One region of the Chitinibacter sp. ZOR0017 genome, then DNA from elsewhere that is predicted to be linked to it. Evidence: predicted binding sites of a transcription regulator. Region 1 holds the regulator's gene; each other region holds the start of a gene.
The links. The regulator sigma-54, encoded in region 1, starts transcription at its own class of promoters, with help from an activator protein. The targets are predictions, from matches to a motif close to CTGGCACGCTTCATGCTT.
Positions count from the first base shown of each region.

Region 2: a site for sigma-54 is predicted at 2,771-2,788, ahead of flgJ (flagellar assembly peptidoglycan hydrolase FlgJ). Genes of this name have one in related genera too.
Region 3: a site for sigma-54 is predicted at 4,170-4,187, ahead of L991_RS02190 (TauD/TfdA family dioxygenase). Genes of this name have one in related genera too.

Region 1 is NZ_JTLG01000034.1:78,952-84,373, forward strand. It holds gene rapZ (RNase adapter RapZ) at 1-694, opposite strand, end outside; gene hprK (HPr(Ser) kinase/phosphatase) at 695-1,639, opposite strand; gene L991_RS11475 (PTS sugar transporter subunit IIA) at 1,734-2,207, opposite strand; gene hpf (ribosome hibernation-promoting factor, HPF/YfiA family) at 2,313-2,639, opposite strand; gene L991_RS11485 (RNA polymerase factor sigma-54) at 2,669-4,060, opposite strand; gene lptB (LPS export ABC transporter ATP-binding protein) at 4,079-4,801, opposite strand; gene lptA (lipopolysaccharide transport periplasmic protein LptA) at 4,798-5,316, opposite strand; gene lptC (LPS export ABC transporter periplasmic protein LptC) at 5,270-5,422, opposite strand, start outside.
Region 2 is NZ_JTLG01000023.1:30,649-36,070, forward strand. It holds gene flgK (flagellar hook-associated protein FlgK) at 1-1,737, opposite strand, end outside; gene flgJ (flagellar assembly peptidoglycan hydrolase FlgJ) at 1,776-2,741, opposite strand; gene L991_RS09010 (flagellar basal body P-ring protein FlgI) at 2,905-3,996, opposite strand; gene L991_RS09015 (flagellar basal body L-ring protein FlgH) at 4,008-4,694, opposite strand; gene flgG (flagellar basal-body rod protein FlgG) at 4,695-5,422, opposite strand, start outside.
Region 3 is NZ_JTLG01000008.1:11,926-17,347, forward strand. It holds gene L991_RS02170 (TauD/TfdA family dioxygenase) at 1-335, shown strand, start outside; gene L991_RS16255 (OsmC family protein) at 389-841, shown strand; gene L991_RS02180 (LLM class flavin-dependent oxidoreductase) at 838-2,184, shown strand; gene L991_RS02185 (ABC transporter ATP-binding protein) at 2,247-4,061, shown strand; gene L991_RS02190 (TauD/TfdA family dioxygenase) at 4,238-5,188, shown strand; gene L991_RS02195 (TauD/TfdA family dioxygenase) at 5,281-5,422, shown strand, end outside.

The sequences.
Region 1 (5,422 bases):
TATGCGTCAGATACGGCCCAACGCTGGGCTGGCGCATCAGAAAATCCGCCACTGGCTGATCCATGCCGGTGAGCGGGCGCAAGGCCGGATCATAATAGGGATTGGGGAGGCAGCGGGCGTCAAACACAAAATCGGCATCCAGCGGAATGCCGTGCTTAAACCCGAAGGATTCAAAAATCAGCGTGACCTTGGCTGCATCAACGGCGATAAACTCGCGCACCCACAACCGCAACTTCGCCGCCGACATGCCGCTGGTATCGATACAGTGGGCGAGTTCGCGCACTTCAGCCAGCATTTCGCGCTCCATGGCGATACATTCAGCCACCGTGAGCGCACCGTTTGACAGTGGATGACTGCGGCGGCTTTCGGAATAGCGGCGCACGATAGTATCGACATCCGCCTCCAGAAACAGACCGCGCACATCTAAACCCATGGCTTTCATTTCAGCCAGACGTTCGGGTAGGCTAGTGAGATTGTGCGCACTGCGGGCATCCACTGCAATTGCGACCCGTGGATAGCCATCCTGATCCAGCATCGAGACCGCGTCACGGATCAGGGGTGCGGGCAGATTATCCATGCAGTAGTAGCCCATATCTTCCAGCGCCCGCAAAGCCACGGATTTGCCGGCGCCCGAAAGACCAGACAGCAGGATTAACTGCTGATGGTGAAGCGGCACTTGGGTAGTGGTTGGCATTTACTCCCCCATTTCCATGAATTTCTGGTGGCGCTCGATAAACTCGCGCGTGGAATCGATCCCGCGCAATTGCAAAATATAATTGCGCACCGCCGACTCAACCAGCACCGCCAGATTACGGCCGGCGGCTACCGGAATCACCAATTTGCGCACCGGCACATCCAGAATCGCCTGGGTAGCCGCCTGCATCTGCAGCCGATCGACCGGCGTGAGCGATTCACCACCGGCTTTGGCCAAATGGATAATCAATTTCAATGTTTTCTTGGGCCGCACCGCCGTCTCACCAAAAATGGTGCGAATATTCAGCACCCCAATCCCACGCACTTCCAGGAAATCGCGCAACATCGGCGGGCAGCGCCCTTCCAGGGTTTCCGGGTTGGTGCGATACACCTCGACCACATCATCGGCCACCAAGCCATGGCCGCGTGAAATCAGCTCGAGCGCCAATTCGGATTTACCCATGGATGACTCACCGGTAAGCAATACGCCCACCTCCAGCACATCCATAAATACCCCATGCAGGTGTGTCGATACAGCCAGCGCCTTACTTAGGTAGTAGCGCAATACCTCCATTAAATACGGAGATTGCTCAGGGCTAGTGAGCAAAGGTACATGATGACGCTCGGCCGCATCGCGCAAGGCATCGGGTACCACTTGGCCGTTGGCGACAATCATGGCCGCCATTTCATTGCCAAAGAGCTGATTCAAGCTACTGAGCTGCACCTCTGGGGATAGCGCATTGAGGTAAGCGACTTCGGCAATCCCGAGTACTTGAATCCGGTTGGGGTGCACAAAATTCAAATGCCCAACCAGCGACAATGAGGGCTTTTGCTCACTTTCGTCATTCGAGAGCAGATTATTTGCCCCAGATTGACCGGCAACCCAGGTGAGGCGCAATTTTTCGGCGTTATCAATAAACAGCTGGCGGGCAGTAATCTGTGGCATACCGGTCTCAAAAAAAAACTGCATCGGCACATGGATGCAGTTTTGATTATGAAGCAGGCCAGTGGCTGGCGTCCAGCCAAGCTGGCCGAGTCAATTAGGCAAAATCGGCGCCGTAGGGCTCCCAGCTGGCGATCCGCTCCCAGACCTGATGCGCTTCGGTCATGGTGTTTAGCTCTTCACGCAACTGCTTGTCGGAAAACAGCTGCGCCAACTCGGACAGAATCTGCAAATGCAGATCGGTGGCATTGGCTGGCACCAGCAGCACAAAAATCAAAGCCACAGGCTTGCTATCTGGGGCATCAAATGGAATCGGCTCTTTCAGGCGTACAAACGCACCGGTGGCTTCTTTCAGACCTTTGATCCGGCCGTGTGGAATCGCCACGCCTTGGCCAAGGCCAGTGGAGCCCAGTTTTTCGCGGGCAAACAGGCTATCGAAGATCACGCTGCGCGCGATGCCATGGCTATTTTCAAACACGATCCCCACGTGCTCGAACACCCGCTTCTTGCTTCCCACATCCAGATCGAGAAACACATTGGTGGTTGGCAGGATTTTGGTAATGAGGCTCATGGTGTTGGTGTATTTCCTTATGGTCGAACTATTGTACTTGCCTTGCGGGCAAACAAAAACGGGAACGACTCGCGGCGTTCCCGTTGTATTGCCTACGCAACGTAATTATTCTTCGGCCACCGCCTGATGTTTCAGCGCCTCATTGCGATGCGAAGAGAGCTTTTCTTTGTGTTTGACCAGCTGGCGATCCAGTTTGTCCATCAGGACATCAATCGCGGCATACAGGTCTTCCTCAATCGATTCAATGTGGATGTCTTTACCACTGACATGCACGGTAACCTCGGCTTTGTGCTGCAGTTTATCAACCGCCAGAATGACCGTTGCATCGATCACGTTGTCAAAATGACGAATCACGCGTTCGATTTTACTGCTCACGTAATCGCGGATAGCTGGAGTAACTTCAAGATGATGACCGCTGATATTGAGGTTCATATTATTGCTCCTTCGTTTTTATGCGCCCATTACAGGCTTTTGCGCTGACTGGCAGGCGCGATACCTAACGCCTCCCGATATTTAGCAACGGTGCGCCGCGCAACTGCCACACCCTGCTTTGCGAGTTCTTCCGTTATAGCATTATCGGATAACGGTTTCTGTGCATTTTCCTGCTGGACCAGCTGTTTGATCAAAGCTTTGATCGCGGTCGCCGAGTTTTCCCCACCGCTGTCATTTTCAACATGACTACCGAAGAAATATTTGTACTCCAAAACCCCGCGGGGTGTCAGCATAAATTTTTGCGTTGTCACCCGCGAGATAGTGGATTCATGCAAATCCAGCTCTTCGGCGATGTCCCGTAGCACCAAGGGTTTCATCGCCACTTCGCCATATTCAAAGAACGCTTGCTGCCGCGCCACAATCGCTTGCGCCACGCGCAAAATAGTATTGCCACGCTGCTCAATGCTTTTAATTAACCAGCGCGCTTCCTGCAGCTGGCCTGCCAAACTCTCGCCAGCTTGCCCCTGCAACACCCGCGCATACATCTCATTAACTTTCAGCTTGGGTTGCGCCGCCTGATTCAGCCGTACCGACCAGCGGCCGCGCACCTTTTGCACCAGCACATCCGGCACAACATAGCGGGCCGTTTCGCCCCCCCAATTGGCCGCCGGACGCGGGTTCAAACTACGAATAATCTGCTGCGCTTCTTTTAACTGGACTTCATTGCACTGCAAAAGTTTCTTTAAACGAGTGAAATCCCGTACCGCGAGTAATTCCAAGCCTTCTAGCAACACCCGTTTAGCTAACTCTACCGTAGGGCTGGGCGGCAATTGTTTGAGCTGGAGCAATAAACACTCGCCCAGCGAGCGCGCGCCGACGCCCAATGGCTCCAGCTGCAATAAATGCTGATGTGCGATCTGCAGTTCAGCCATTTCCAGCTCAAGCTCCGCGACGAACTCCGCTGGCAGCTGCTCAAATACTTCTTCTAGCGACACCGGCAATAAGCCATCGTCGTCCAGCGCTTCAATGAGCATGGTGAGCAAAGCAAAATCACGGGAAGGTAAAGCCAGCAAGCGAGCTTGCGCCAACAGGTGATCACGCAGGCTAAGTTCAATGGCAACCCGCAGCGTGGGATCATGCTCGTCATCATCATCAAACGATTGGCTACCACGCACCTCATCCCAGCGCAGCCCATCATCTTCAAAATCATCACGCTCGTTGGCGCTGGTGTCTTGGGCTTCGCTGGCATCGGCACTATCCAGACCATGGTCTTCGCGTTCGAGCAGCGGATTGTCAGCGAGGTACTGCTCGATTTCCTGTTGAAAATCCAGCGTAGAGAGTTGCAGCAGTTTGATCGACTGCTGAAGTTGTGGCGTGAGGTTGAGCTGCTGCGCCATGCGCAGCTGCAGACTTTGCTTCATAAACTGCGGCCAGTGATGCTACATACGGAAATGCTCGCCCAAATACACGCGGCGAACATCTTCATTATTCACAATCTCGGCCGGTTTACCAGCCGCCATCACGGCCCCTTCGGAGATGATATAGGCGCGGTCACAAATCCCGAGGGTTTCTCGTACATTGTGATCGGTAATCAGCACCCCGATGCCCCGCTCTTTCAAAAAGCCAATAATGCGTTGAATATCAATCACCGCAATCGGGTCTACCCCGGCAAATGGCTCATCCAGCAACACAAACTGCGGGTTGGAAGCCAGTGCGCGGGCGATCTCCACCCGGCGGCGCTCACCGCCTGACAAACTCATGGCATTGCTGTTGCGCAAATGCCCCACATGCAGGTCATGCAGCAAGGCATCGAGTCGCTCGGCGATCTCGGTTTTGTCCTTGTAATGCAGCTCCAGTACCGCCTGAATGTTTTCCGCTACGGTCATTTTGCGGAAAATCGACGCCTCTTGCGGCAAATAACCCAAGCCCAAACGCGCCCGCTGGTGAATAGGCTGCTGGCTAACATCAACGCCATCGAGTTCAATCCGGCCCTCATCCATGCGCACGAGGCCCACAATCATGTAGAAGCTGGTGGTTTTACCGGCACCATTGGGGCCCAAGAGGCCCACCACTTCACCGCTGCTGACTTCGAGCGAGACATCACGCACCACCGTGCGTTTTTTGTAGGACTTTTGTAGATGCTGGGCTTTCAGCGTACTCATTGGCTAACTTCTTTCTTGGCTGGCTGGCTGGCGTCTTTTTTCTTCGGGTTCAGCGTGATATTCACCCGACCGCCCGCCTTACTTTGCGCTTGGTAAAACTCGGTATTCATGTCGTAGGTAATTTTATCGCCCACCACCAAATCCTGATTACGCTTAACCCAGGCTTTGTCCATCAACACCAGAAAACCCTTTGCGCCGTCGTAATCAAAGCGGAGTGCTTCGGCATCCAGTGGCTCACCCGAATCCAGCCGCTGCTTGAAACGCACCGGGCGGCCTTCACCTTGAGCAAACTGATGGCCTTGTTCATCTTGCCGCGTGGTCAGTTTATCGGCCCGCATCACCATCGTGCCCTGCGTCACGACGACATTGCCGGTACAGACGCTTTGCTGGGTCTTTTGATCCATCACGCAGTTATCCGCCACGATATTCATCGGTTTCTCGCGGTCGGCAGTTTCGGCCCACGCAGAATTAGCGAGCAGCAGTGCCAGTAAGGGCAGCGCGAGCAGTCGGGACATAAGTCATTCTCACTTTGGATAGTAAATTCAGAGTTTGCTGGGCATTATCGGCGATAAAGCCCACCGCTTCGGCATGATGCGGGCCCATATCCGCCACCACCGGCGT
Region 2 (5,422 bases), on a different contig from region 1:
AGTCACGGTATCGGTATAGGTAAAGCTAGTCGGCGAAGTGAAATTGATATTCACCGGATTGCGAATCGCCGGGTTAAGTGCAGCATCGGTGCTGCTCACACTCGGCGTATTCACCACATGATCTACCACTTTCAGGCTGCCGGTATTGGCTTTAGCCACGGTCGCCAGCATGGGCGCTGCCACGGCAATCTGTTTAGGGTCAGTAATGCGCACTGACAAAGAGCTAATCACCCCTTCTAGCGGTTTGAGCACAAAGCGGTCATTCGGGTTCATCGTGCCCGAAGCGATTTGAAAGCTCATCCCATCCTGCTGAATACCCTGCGCCATTTGCGCGGCAGTGTACGATGTGCGTGTGCCATCGCTCATCCGGTACAGCGAATAATTGCTGCCATCAAAGCTCAGCTCATAATTACTGGCCGTGAGCTGGCTAATATCGCTGATATAGCCTGTCAGTTGCGCCGTACCAGTGTTTTTGCTGTTGCTATTAATCGTGCCAATCGCTGGTGGGAAAGCAAAGCTGCCTTGGGCCGGTAAGCTTAAGCTGGCCGACGCGGCGGATAGCGTTAATCCTGTAACCGGATCGGTACTACCCAAATTCACCACCCCGCTGGTAGCGCCATCCGACAAACGTTTGATGACATAACCAGTACCGCTGGCCGTAATCGAAAAATCACTGCTTTCATTTGTGCCATTGGGTGAAGTCGCCCGGATATTGGTGCCGCCGACGCTAAATTCCACGAAATTACTGCGTGGAATATCAAACAAATTACGACCCAAATTGCCGTTCAAATCTTGCCCGGCTTTGTGTTGCTGGTTGAATGATTCCACCATACCCAGCGCTGTGCGCTCAAGGCTATTTTGTGCCAAGTCCAGCGCCTGATTACGGTAATCCAGCAAGGCGCCTAGTTGCCCACCTGCCAGCTGTGATTCCGGCATAAAGATGGTTTGGTTATCCTGCATATAACCAACGGTAATGCGGCTTGGGTCGGCCGGGTTGCTATCGGCCACCAGCTTGCTCACACTACCGCCCACCACTAGCCCCTGCCCATTACCCACAAACACGTTGATGCTGCCATCATCCATGGTCATGGTATTGGCTTTCACCAGTTTATTCAGGTCTTTAACCAGTAAGTCACGCTGATCCAAGAGATCATTAGGCGGCTGGCCTGACGATTGGGCCACCACGATTTTGTTATTAAGCTCGGCGATTTGCTGGGTATAGCTATTAATCGAATTCACTGCATTGCTGATTTCGCCATTCAGCGCATTGCGCTGCTCTTGCAGACGCTGGTTGAACACCTGAAAGCGGTTAACTAAGGTTTGTGCGCTGGTCAGCATGGCTTGCCGCGCAGGCGGGCTGGCCGGATTGGTGGTGACGTTTTGCACCGAGCTGAAAAAGTCTTGCAGCGCAGGAGACACCCCGGCATTGGGGTCGGCCACAATATTGTTAATTTCGGTCAGGTGCGCGAGCCGGGTTTGCTGATAGCTCGATTGAGTCTGCGCCACTTCCACTGCTTTGGTCAGAAAGCGATCATACATCCGGGCGATGGTATCCACCTGTACGCCCAGGCCGTTAAAGCCGCTACCGGATAGCAGCGGATACGGCGCACTCTGGCGCAATACCTGACGGGAAAACCCGTCGGTATTCACATTCGAAATATTATGGCCGGTGGTGGTAATGCCCAGATTGGCGGCATTAAGCCCCGACACGCCAATATTGAAAACAGATGATGCCATGATCTAACCCCTTGCAGTCTCTATCGGTGGCTGGCGGCTTAACTTGAGCGCGCCATACCCAGATGAGCGGCGACCCGGTCTGCAATGCGGGTCAGTTTTTGTACATACTTCGGATCGGTGGCATAGCCACCATTGGCGAGGGCCTGAGCAAAGCCCAAGGCGCTATTGCCCTGCGCCAAGGCATCGCCGTAACGGCGTTTCAATAGCCCGGCGTAATCAGCCAGCGCATCGCCATAAGAGTCGTAAGCGCGGAATTTCTCGATGCGCTTTTGCGCAATCCCATCCACGTATTCGGTGGTCAATACATCCACCGTTTTGCCCTGCCAGCCCGCACCGGCTTTTATCCCGAACAGATTGTGCGAATCGCCGCCGTCGGCAGTTTTAATATTTTTGCGCCCCCAGCCGGTTTCCAGCGCCGCATGCGCGAGCAGTAGATGGGGCGAAAGGCCCAGCGCCTGCGCCGTGGTTTTGGCCGCCTCGCCCAGCTTATCCAGAAAGGCCGGTGCCGCGCCGCCGGCTTGGGCATCGAGCTTGCCACTCACAGCGGACGTAGCGGCAAGGGGCGCGACCTCGGCGGCAGGTTTTGCCGCCCGCACACTAATCCCACCAGCCAGCTGCACCGTAGGCTTGCGCAACTGTGGCAAGAGCTGCCCTGCAAGCGGCGAAGTGGCCACCTCTTTCAAGAGCGCCGGGTTGCGCTGGATTTCCAGCTGTTTAACGATGGTATTGGCAAAGCCGATACCGCCATTTTGCGCCCAGGTTGTGGCCCATTGCTGATCGCGCATCGCGCGGAAGGTATCGCCGGCAACGCCTTGTTCCAGCTCGTTTTGCGGCACTGATTTGCGCATGGCGGTGAGCATTTGCTGCAGTAATAAGGCTTCAAATTGCTGCGCTACGGCCTTGGTCGCAGCCGGGCTTTGCGCAGCCGCACCCGCGCGCAAACGATCCAGACTACGTGGATCGGCACTCATACCGGCTGAATCAAAGGGGGCGACGGTGCGCATGGCAAACTCCTGCAAACAGGACCATTACCAAGCAAAGAGCGTGCCGAAAATAAAAAACGCGCCACAAGGGGCGCGCCAGGCAACCAGGCCATAGGGGTATAGGTCCACAAACCAATCCAATCAAAGACTAGAGCACCATACCCCCAAGGCAACCAATAAGGACTTAGATCACTTCCAGCTCGGCATTAAGCGCCCCGGCAATTTTCATTGCCTGCAAAATCGCCAGCAAATCTTGCGGTGTAGCGCCGACCGCATTCAGCGCGCGCACCACCTGATTGAGATTCGTGGCCTTGGGCAAGCGCACCACCGGGCCTTTGCCTACTTCGATATCAATCTCAGCATTTTGCACTTTCACCGGCTTGGCATTGGTCAGCGGATTGGGCTGCTCCACTTTGTTATCGGCCAGAATCGTCACCGTCAGATTGCCGTGGGCAATCGCACACGGATCGACCGTGACTGCCTGATTCATCACCACCGAGCCGGTGCGGGCATTGATGATCACCTTGGGCGACGCTTCGGCCGGGGTGACATTCAGATTTTCCAGCCGAGCCAGAAAGGCCACGCGCTGGTTTGGATCTTGCGGTGCGCGCACCTGAATTACCCGCCCATCCAGCGCCGCCGCCACCGGCCCAACCTGACCATTGATGGCATTGACCACGCGATTAGCGGTAGAAAAATCGCTTTTCAGCAATTCGAGCTGGATAAACTCGCCATTACCCAGCAAAGTCGGCACCGCCCGCTCCACCGTGGCCCCGGCCGGAATCCGCCCGGTCGCCAGTTGATTCACTTGCGTACTAGAGCCACCGGCCGCCGCGCCAGCACCAGCCACCACCAGATTACCCTGTGCCATGGCATAAATTTGCCCATCGGCCCCTTTCAGTGGTGCCATCAGCAAAGTGCCGCCGCGCAGGCTTTTGGCATTCCCGATTGAAGACACCACAATATCCAAGGGTTGCCCCGGGCGCGCAAACGGTGGCAAGGTTGCCGTTACCGTTACTGCGGCCACGTTTTTGAGCTGCATATTGCCCCCGGTGGGCACCTGCACCCCCATATTGGTGAGCATATTCATCACCGATTGCACGGTGAAGGGGGTTTGCGTGGTCTGATCGCCGCTACCATCCAAACCCACCACCAACCCATAACCCACCAGCTGGTTATTGCGCACGCCTGAAAAACTAGCCAGATCTTTTAATTTATCGGCATACACTGGCAGGGTATACACACAAAGCGCAATGGCAATAATAAGCTTACGCATATACCCCTCCATTAAAATGGCCACACCGACAGAAAGAAGCGCTGCATCCAGCCCACGGTATTGGCGTCATTAATTGCGCCCTGCCCCACTTGCTCGATGCGGGCATCCGCCACCCGAGTCGACGACACCGTATTGCCAGCTTTCACATCGTTAGGATTCACTACCCCGGTAAAGCGCAGCACATTGTTATAGCCATTCACCACAATCTGCTTATCGCCACCGACCGCCAGATTGCCATTGGGCAAAACATCGGTCACGGTCACTGCGATCGAGCCTTTGAAGGTATTGGTGCTATTGGTTTCACCTTTGCCGGCAAAGGTGTTGGTACTACTTAGGTCAGCCGTGGCATTAAACAGCTTGGTGATCGCTGAAGGCAGATACGGCACATCGGCAGAGCCCTCTAGCGTGAACGAGCCATTGCGGTTGGTGCTGCTATTGGCTTTGTTAGCGGCCGACAGGGTTTCTTCAATCGTCACCACTAAAATATCGCCGACCCGGCGCGCATTCGGCTCTTCGAATAGCAAGCGGGCCGTGCCGGGCTGGAAAATTGCACCATTATTCGCCGCCGTCACCACCGCTGGCTGCGCGCGGGCCGAGGTGGGCTGAGTAATCACACTTTGTGGCGCAACGCAGGCATTAAGCAATACGGCCAGCCCAAGTGCGCCCAGCATGCGCAAGAAACGGAAGCGAATCATCATTTACAGTTGAGCCAGTTTGGCCAGCATTTGGTCGGTAGTGGTGACAGAGCGCGAATTCATTTCAAATGCGCGCTGCGCCTGAATCATATTAATCAGCTCTTCCGTGGCATTCACGTTCGAGGTTTCGGTGTAACCCTGATTGATCGCGCCCAAGCCATTGGTGCCCGGCTGGCCCACGGTGGGCGCTCCACTGGCCACCGTTTCACGATACAGGTTGCCCCCCATCGACTCTAAACCCGGCGGATTAATAAAGGTCGCGGTCTGGATATTACCGATTTGCACCGGCGCTGCCGCATTATTATTCACAATGGCCGACACGGTGCCATCGGCGGCGACGGTCACCTTGGTGGTGCCTTGCGGCACCTGAATCGCAGGCGACAACTCGTAACCACTGGAGGTTACGATAGTGCCCTGGCTATTCACCTGAAACGCGCCATCACGGGTATAACCGGTGGTGCCATCGGGCAAAGCAATCTGGAAGAAACCATCGCCATTGATCGCCAGATCCAGCGCACCCTCGGTACGCTGCAGATTGCCCACCGAGTGATTGCGCACCGTAGCCACCACCTGCGCACCAGTACCGACATACACGCCGGTCGGCAAGCTGGTTTGCTGGCTCGACGCCCCGCCGGCCTGGCGCAAGGTTTGGTACATCAGGTCTTCAAACACCGCGCGTTCGCGCTTATAACCATTGGTGTTCACGTTGGCCAGATTGTGCGACACGACAT
Region 3 (5,422 bases), on a different contig from region 1:
ATCCGAAATATCGCAGCCCAGCCCGGCCAATCCTTGGCCCGGGTTTCCCGCATCCGCTGGTGCGCACTCATCCTGACAGTGCCAAGAAAGTACTGTTTTTGTCGACCCATACCGAGTCAGAAATTCTTGGCATCGATCAGGCTGAAGCCGAGGCGCTGATTGCGCGCTTACGGGCCCATATTCAGCAAGATAAATACCGCTATGAGCATCGCTGGGCTTTGGGTGACATCGTGTACTGGGATAACCAGGCGACATTGCACTCGCGGACGGCGTTTCCCGAAACTGAGCGCCGCGTATTAAAGCGGGTCAGCCTAGCGGGTAGTCGTCCATTCTAATCCTGGCGCCGGGGGAGCTGGCTAAGCAGGCCACCCCAACGAGGAGTAACAGTATGAGTAATGATGTGATTCAAGTGCGTGTGCGCCAAGATAGCGATGCGTATCTGCATATCGAAACACGCGCCGCCCATGTGGCCGTTGGCAGGGCGAGTAATGGTGAGAATGCGCCCGACGCTTTTCGAGCGGGTGAGCTGATTTTGGGGGCATTGGGGGCGTGCACTGCCGGTACGATTCGCCATTTTGCACAAACCCATGGCATTAGCCAGTTGCAGGATGTCACTGTTGATGTGACCGGCTATGAAAGTTCGGCTCCCAGTCGGATTGGGGCCATTGTGGTGAGGGTGACATTGCATGGCCCACTGGCGGCACATGATCGGGTGCGACTGGAAAAAGCAGCCCGGCAGTGCAAAATTCATCACACCCTGCAGCACCCGCCCGAGATCGAGTTAGCGTTTGAACACCACGCTGCGCCAATCGTAGCCCATCAAGAGGAGCTGGCCGCATGAGTCAACGCCAATTACGCTTAGGTGCGTTTATACCGGCTTATGGCCATCATGTGGCGGCATGGCGCCACCCCGCAACGCCAGCTAATGCTGGCCAAGATTTTCAACACTATAAACGTCTAGCGCAAACGGCCGAGCGCGGCTTGTTTGATGCTGTCTTTCTGGCCGATGGGCTCGCGGCCCGCGGTGAGGGTGAGGCGGGCGAGCGTTCGGCCTATTCAGATCATTTCGAGCCGCTTACCTTATTATCTGCCTTGTCGGCCGTCACCGAGCATATTGGTCTGATCGCCACCGTTTCGACTACCTACAACGAGCCTTATCATCTGGCTCGCAAATTTGCCTCACTGGATCATTTGTCGGGTGGGCGGGCTGGCTGGAACTTGGTGACTTCGGCCACGGAGGAAGAGGCGCGAAATTTTAATCTGCGCGAGCAATTGCCGCATGCCTTGCGCTATCAGCGTGCACGTGAGTATGTGCAGGTGGTGAAAAAGCTCTGGAATAGCTGGGAAGACGATACTTTTGTGCGGGATAAAGCCAGCGGTGTCTATCTGCAGGGCAATAAACGCCATGTTCCCAATCACGTGGGTGAGTTTTTCCAGGTGCGGGGGCCATTGAATGTTGCCCGGACAGTGCAGGGTCAGCCTGTATTGGTGCAAGCCGGTGCATCAGAAGATGGGCGCGAGTTAGCGGCGGAATCAGCCGAGGTGATCTTTACCGCATGGCAAGAGCTGGCAGATGCACAGGCCTTCTACCGCGATATCAAGACCAGAGCCGCACGCTATGGCCGTAAGCCGGAAGAGATTTTGATCATGCCGGGCGTTTTCCCGGTGGTGGGGCGTACCGAGGAAGAAGCGCAGGCCAAATACCAAGCCTTGCAAGATCTCATTCACCCCACGGTGGGGGTGGGGCTTTTGTCCGCCTTGATTGGCGCAGATTTGAGTGCCTACGAGATTGATGGGCCGCTGCCTGATCTACCGGAAACCAATGGCATGAAGAGCCGGCAGGCACTGATGTATTCGATTGCTCAGCGTGAAGGCTTAACGATTCGGCAGCTGTATCAGCGGATTGCCGGTGCGCGCGGTCACCGTACGATTGTGGGTACACCTGAATCGATTGCCGATCAGTTGGCTGAGTGGTTTGAGGCCGGCGCGGCAGATGGCTTTAACATCATGCCGCCAGTACTGCCTACTGGGCTAGATGATTTTGTCGAATTGGTGATCCCGGTATTGCAGGCTAGAGGGCTGTTCCGCACGCAATATAGTGGCCACACTTTGCGAGAAAACCTCGGTCTGGCGCGCCCAGCGCATCCGGCCGCAGCAACAGTCGCGCAAACTATCGCGGTGTAATTAGCACCAACCCAATAGCCACGGCAAGCCGTGGCTATTGTTATTTCTGGATGACCTTTCCCATGCTGACTGATATTTTCCCAAGCCCACTGCCCAACCGGCCGCGGGCTTTTGTCTTGGCAATGATTAAACCATTTCTGGCCTGGTATGCCTTAATGCTGGTGCTAGAAGCTGGGGCGGCCACCTGCACGATGTTGCTGCCTTATATTCTGGGTAAAACGGTCGCGCAAGTGACCGGTGCGCAGGCCGCCGGCCCTGATTGGCACGGCTTAGTGCAGCTGGTGCTGGTCTTTGCCGCTTTGAATGTGGCCGAGCTGGTGCTGAGCCGGGCGGCAGGAGCGGTGCAAATGCATGTTGGCCCCCGGCAGCGCCATCGGATCACTGCGCGCCTATTTGCTTGGCTGCAATATCATTCCCATCGCTATTTTGCCCAGCAATTTTCCGGAGCACTGGCGCATCGGGTGACTGAAACTGCCATGAGTGTGAATCAGACCATCTGGGCCGTGCACACCGAATTCTGGCCCATTTTGGTGACTTTCTGTGTGGCGAGTTTTTTACTCTGGGGCGCTTCGCCAGTCCTGGCTGGCGTACTACTGAGCTGGATCACCCTGTATGTGACAATGAGCTATGTGCTGGCCCGCAAAGCCCAGCCACTAGCACAGCGTTTTGCGGCAGCCCGTAGTTTTACGGCGGGTAAGATTGTTGATTCGGTGAGTAATCTGGCCAATGTGCGCCTGTTTGCGCAGGAAGCTTTTGAGCGCGATTATTTACAGCGGCATCTGGATGAAGAGCTCATCCATGCGAACCGCAGCAATTGGTACACCGAGCGGGTACGCTGGTATCAATTTGGCTCGGCGATGTTGCTAAAAATCGGCATGCTGGCATTTGCCCTGTATCTGTGGGCGCAAGGGCAGATTGGGGTGGCGGCATTTGTGATGAGTACCAGTATGTCTTTGCTGATTATCGGTGAGGCTCGCAATCTATCTCGACGCTTTCTCGAGGTATTTGAGTATTTAGGCAATATCGAGCATGGGGTGCATACTATCGTGCGGCCGCATGAGATTACTGATCAGCACGATGCTCGCCCGCATCCGATCCGCGATGGGCAAATTGAATTTCGCCAGGTGGAATTTGCCTACCAGCCTGGGCGGCCGGTATTCCAGGGGCTGAACCTGACGATTGCGCCGGGCCAGCGGGTAGGGGTAGTTGGCTATTCTGGCTCAGGTAAATCCACCTTGATTAGCTTGCTGTTGCGCTGGTATGACGTGCAGCGGGGCGATATTTTGCTGGATGGCGTACCCATTACCCAGATGCAATTGGCCACGCTGCACCAGCAAATCAGCATGATTCCGCAAGAGCCTAGTTTATTTCACCGCTCTCTGAAGGAAAACATCCGCTATGCGCGCCCGGAGGCGAGCGACGCGGAAGTTATCGAGGCCGCCCGTCAGGCGCATGCGCATGAGTTTATTGCTCGCTTGCCACAGGGCTATGACACGATGGTGGGCGAACGTGGTGTATCTCTTTCGGGGGGGCAGCGCCAGCGCATTGCGATTGCCCGCGCCATGCTGCAAAACGCACCCGTGCTGATTTTGGATGAAGCGACCTCGGCGCTGGATTCACAAACCGAGCGGTGGATTCAACACAGCCTGGATAATCTGATGGCGAATAAAACGGTGCTGGTGGTGGCGCATCGGCTTTCGACCATTGCCCATCTTGATCGCATTTTGGTCTTTGCGCAGGGTGAGATTGTTGAAGATGGCGCCCATGCTGAGCTGCTGGCCCAAGGCGGGGTCTATGCTCAGCTCTGGGCGCATCAGTCCGGCGGCCTATTGCCCGATCAAGCCCCAACTGGTGAGCTGGCCTTGGCGCATGATTAATGCCTGCAATTACCACACCCTGTTGCGTGACTGTTGGGAACGCAACAGGGTGGCGGCGCTAAAGCTTTATTTGTTCTAATAAATCCATTGATATTTCTGGTGGAAATATTGGCACGCAGTTTGCTACAGAGTGGGTGACTGCAATTTCGCAGCCTTATTCAATCTGGAGATCAAACATGAGCGATATTCTGGCTAATCCTCCTCAGGGCCTCAGCGTGCATCCGATTGCAGGCCGCATCGGCGCAGAAATTCGAGGTATTCAACTCGGCGCAGACCTGCCGGCAGAAGTACAAAACTTTATTCGTGCTGCCTGGCTGAAATACAAGGTGATTTTCTTCCGTGGCCAACAGCATCTGGATGATGAGCAGCAAGAAGGCCTGGTGAGCCTATTTGGTCAGGCTGGGGTGCAGCACCCGACGGCACATACCAAGGCCGGCACCAAACTAATTTTGGAGCTTGATTCCAAGCGTGGCGGCCGGGCCAATTCTTGGCATACCGATGTTACTTTTGTGGATGCCTACCCGAAAGCGTCGATCCTGCGTGGGGTGACCATTCCGGCCGCGGGGGGCGATACCGTTTGGGCAAATACGCATACGGCCTATCAGGATTTAAGCCCTGAGCTGCAGCAGTTGGCCGAAAATCTATGGGCGGTGCATACCAATGAATACGACTATGCAGCCTACAAACCCAAAGCCACCGCCGAGGCGCTCAAGCAATATCAAGAAGTGTTCACTTCTACCGTGTATGAAACCGAACATCCCGTGGTGCATGTTCATCCCGAAACCGGCGAAAAGCATTTGCTCCTGGGGCATTTCTTCAAGAATTTTGTCGGCATCCCTGCCGGCGAAGGCCGCCGGATTTTTGAAGTGCTGCAAAACCATGTGATCCGACTGGAAAACACCGTACGCTGGCGCTGGCAGGAAGGTGATGTGGCCATTTGGGATAATCGCGCTACGCAGCATTACGCGATTGATGATTATGGCGATGCCCATCGCGTGGTGCGCCGGGTGACGGTCGACGGTGAAGCGCCATTTGCCGTCGATGGCTGCCGCAGCCATACCCGCTCGAAGGTCAGCAAAGGCCAGGCGGTGAATGACGAGTCTGCCGCTAACCAAACTGCGGCGTAATCGCGCGCGGGGTAACAGGGCCCCACACTGCAGAGTGTGGGGTAATTTTTATGTACCAGACCTATCCGCTTGAACCGCCCGCAGGTGTGCAATTGCAACTTCTAAGTCCGCAGATCGGCGCCCAGATCAGCGGCCTAGACCTAAGTCGGCTCGATCAGTACCAAATGACCTGGCTGCGTGGGGCTTTGTTGCGTCATCAGGTTTTGTTTTTCCGCGCCCAAGCACTTAGCTCCA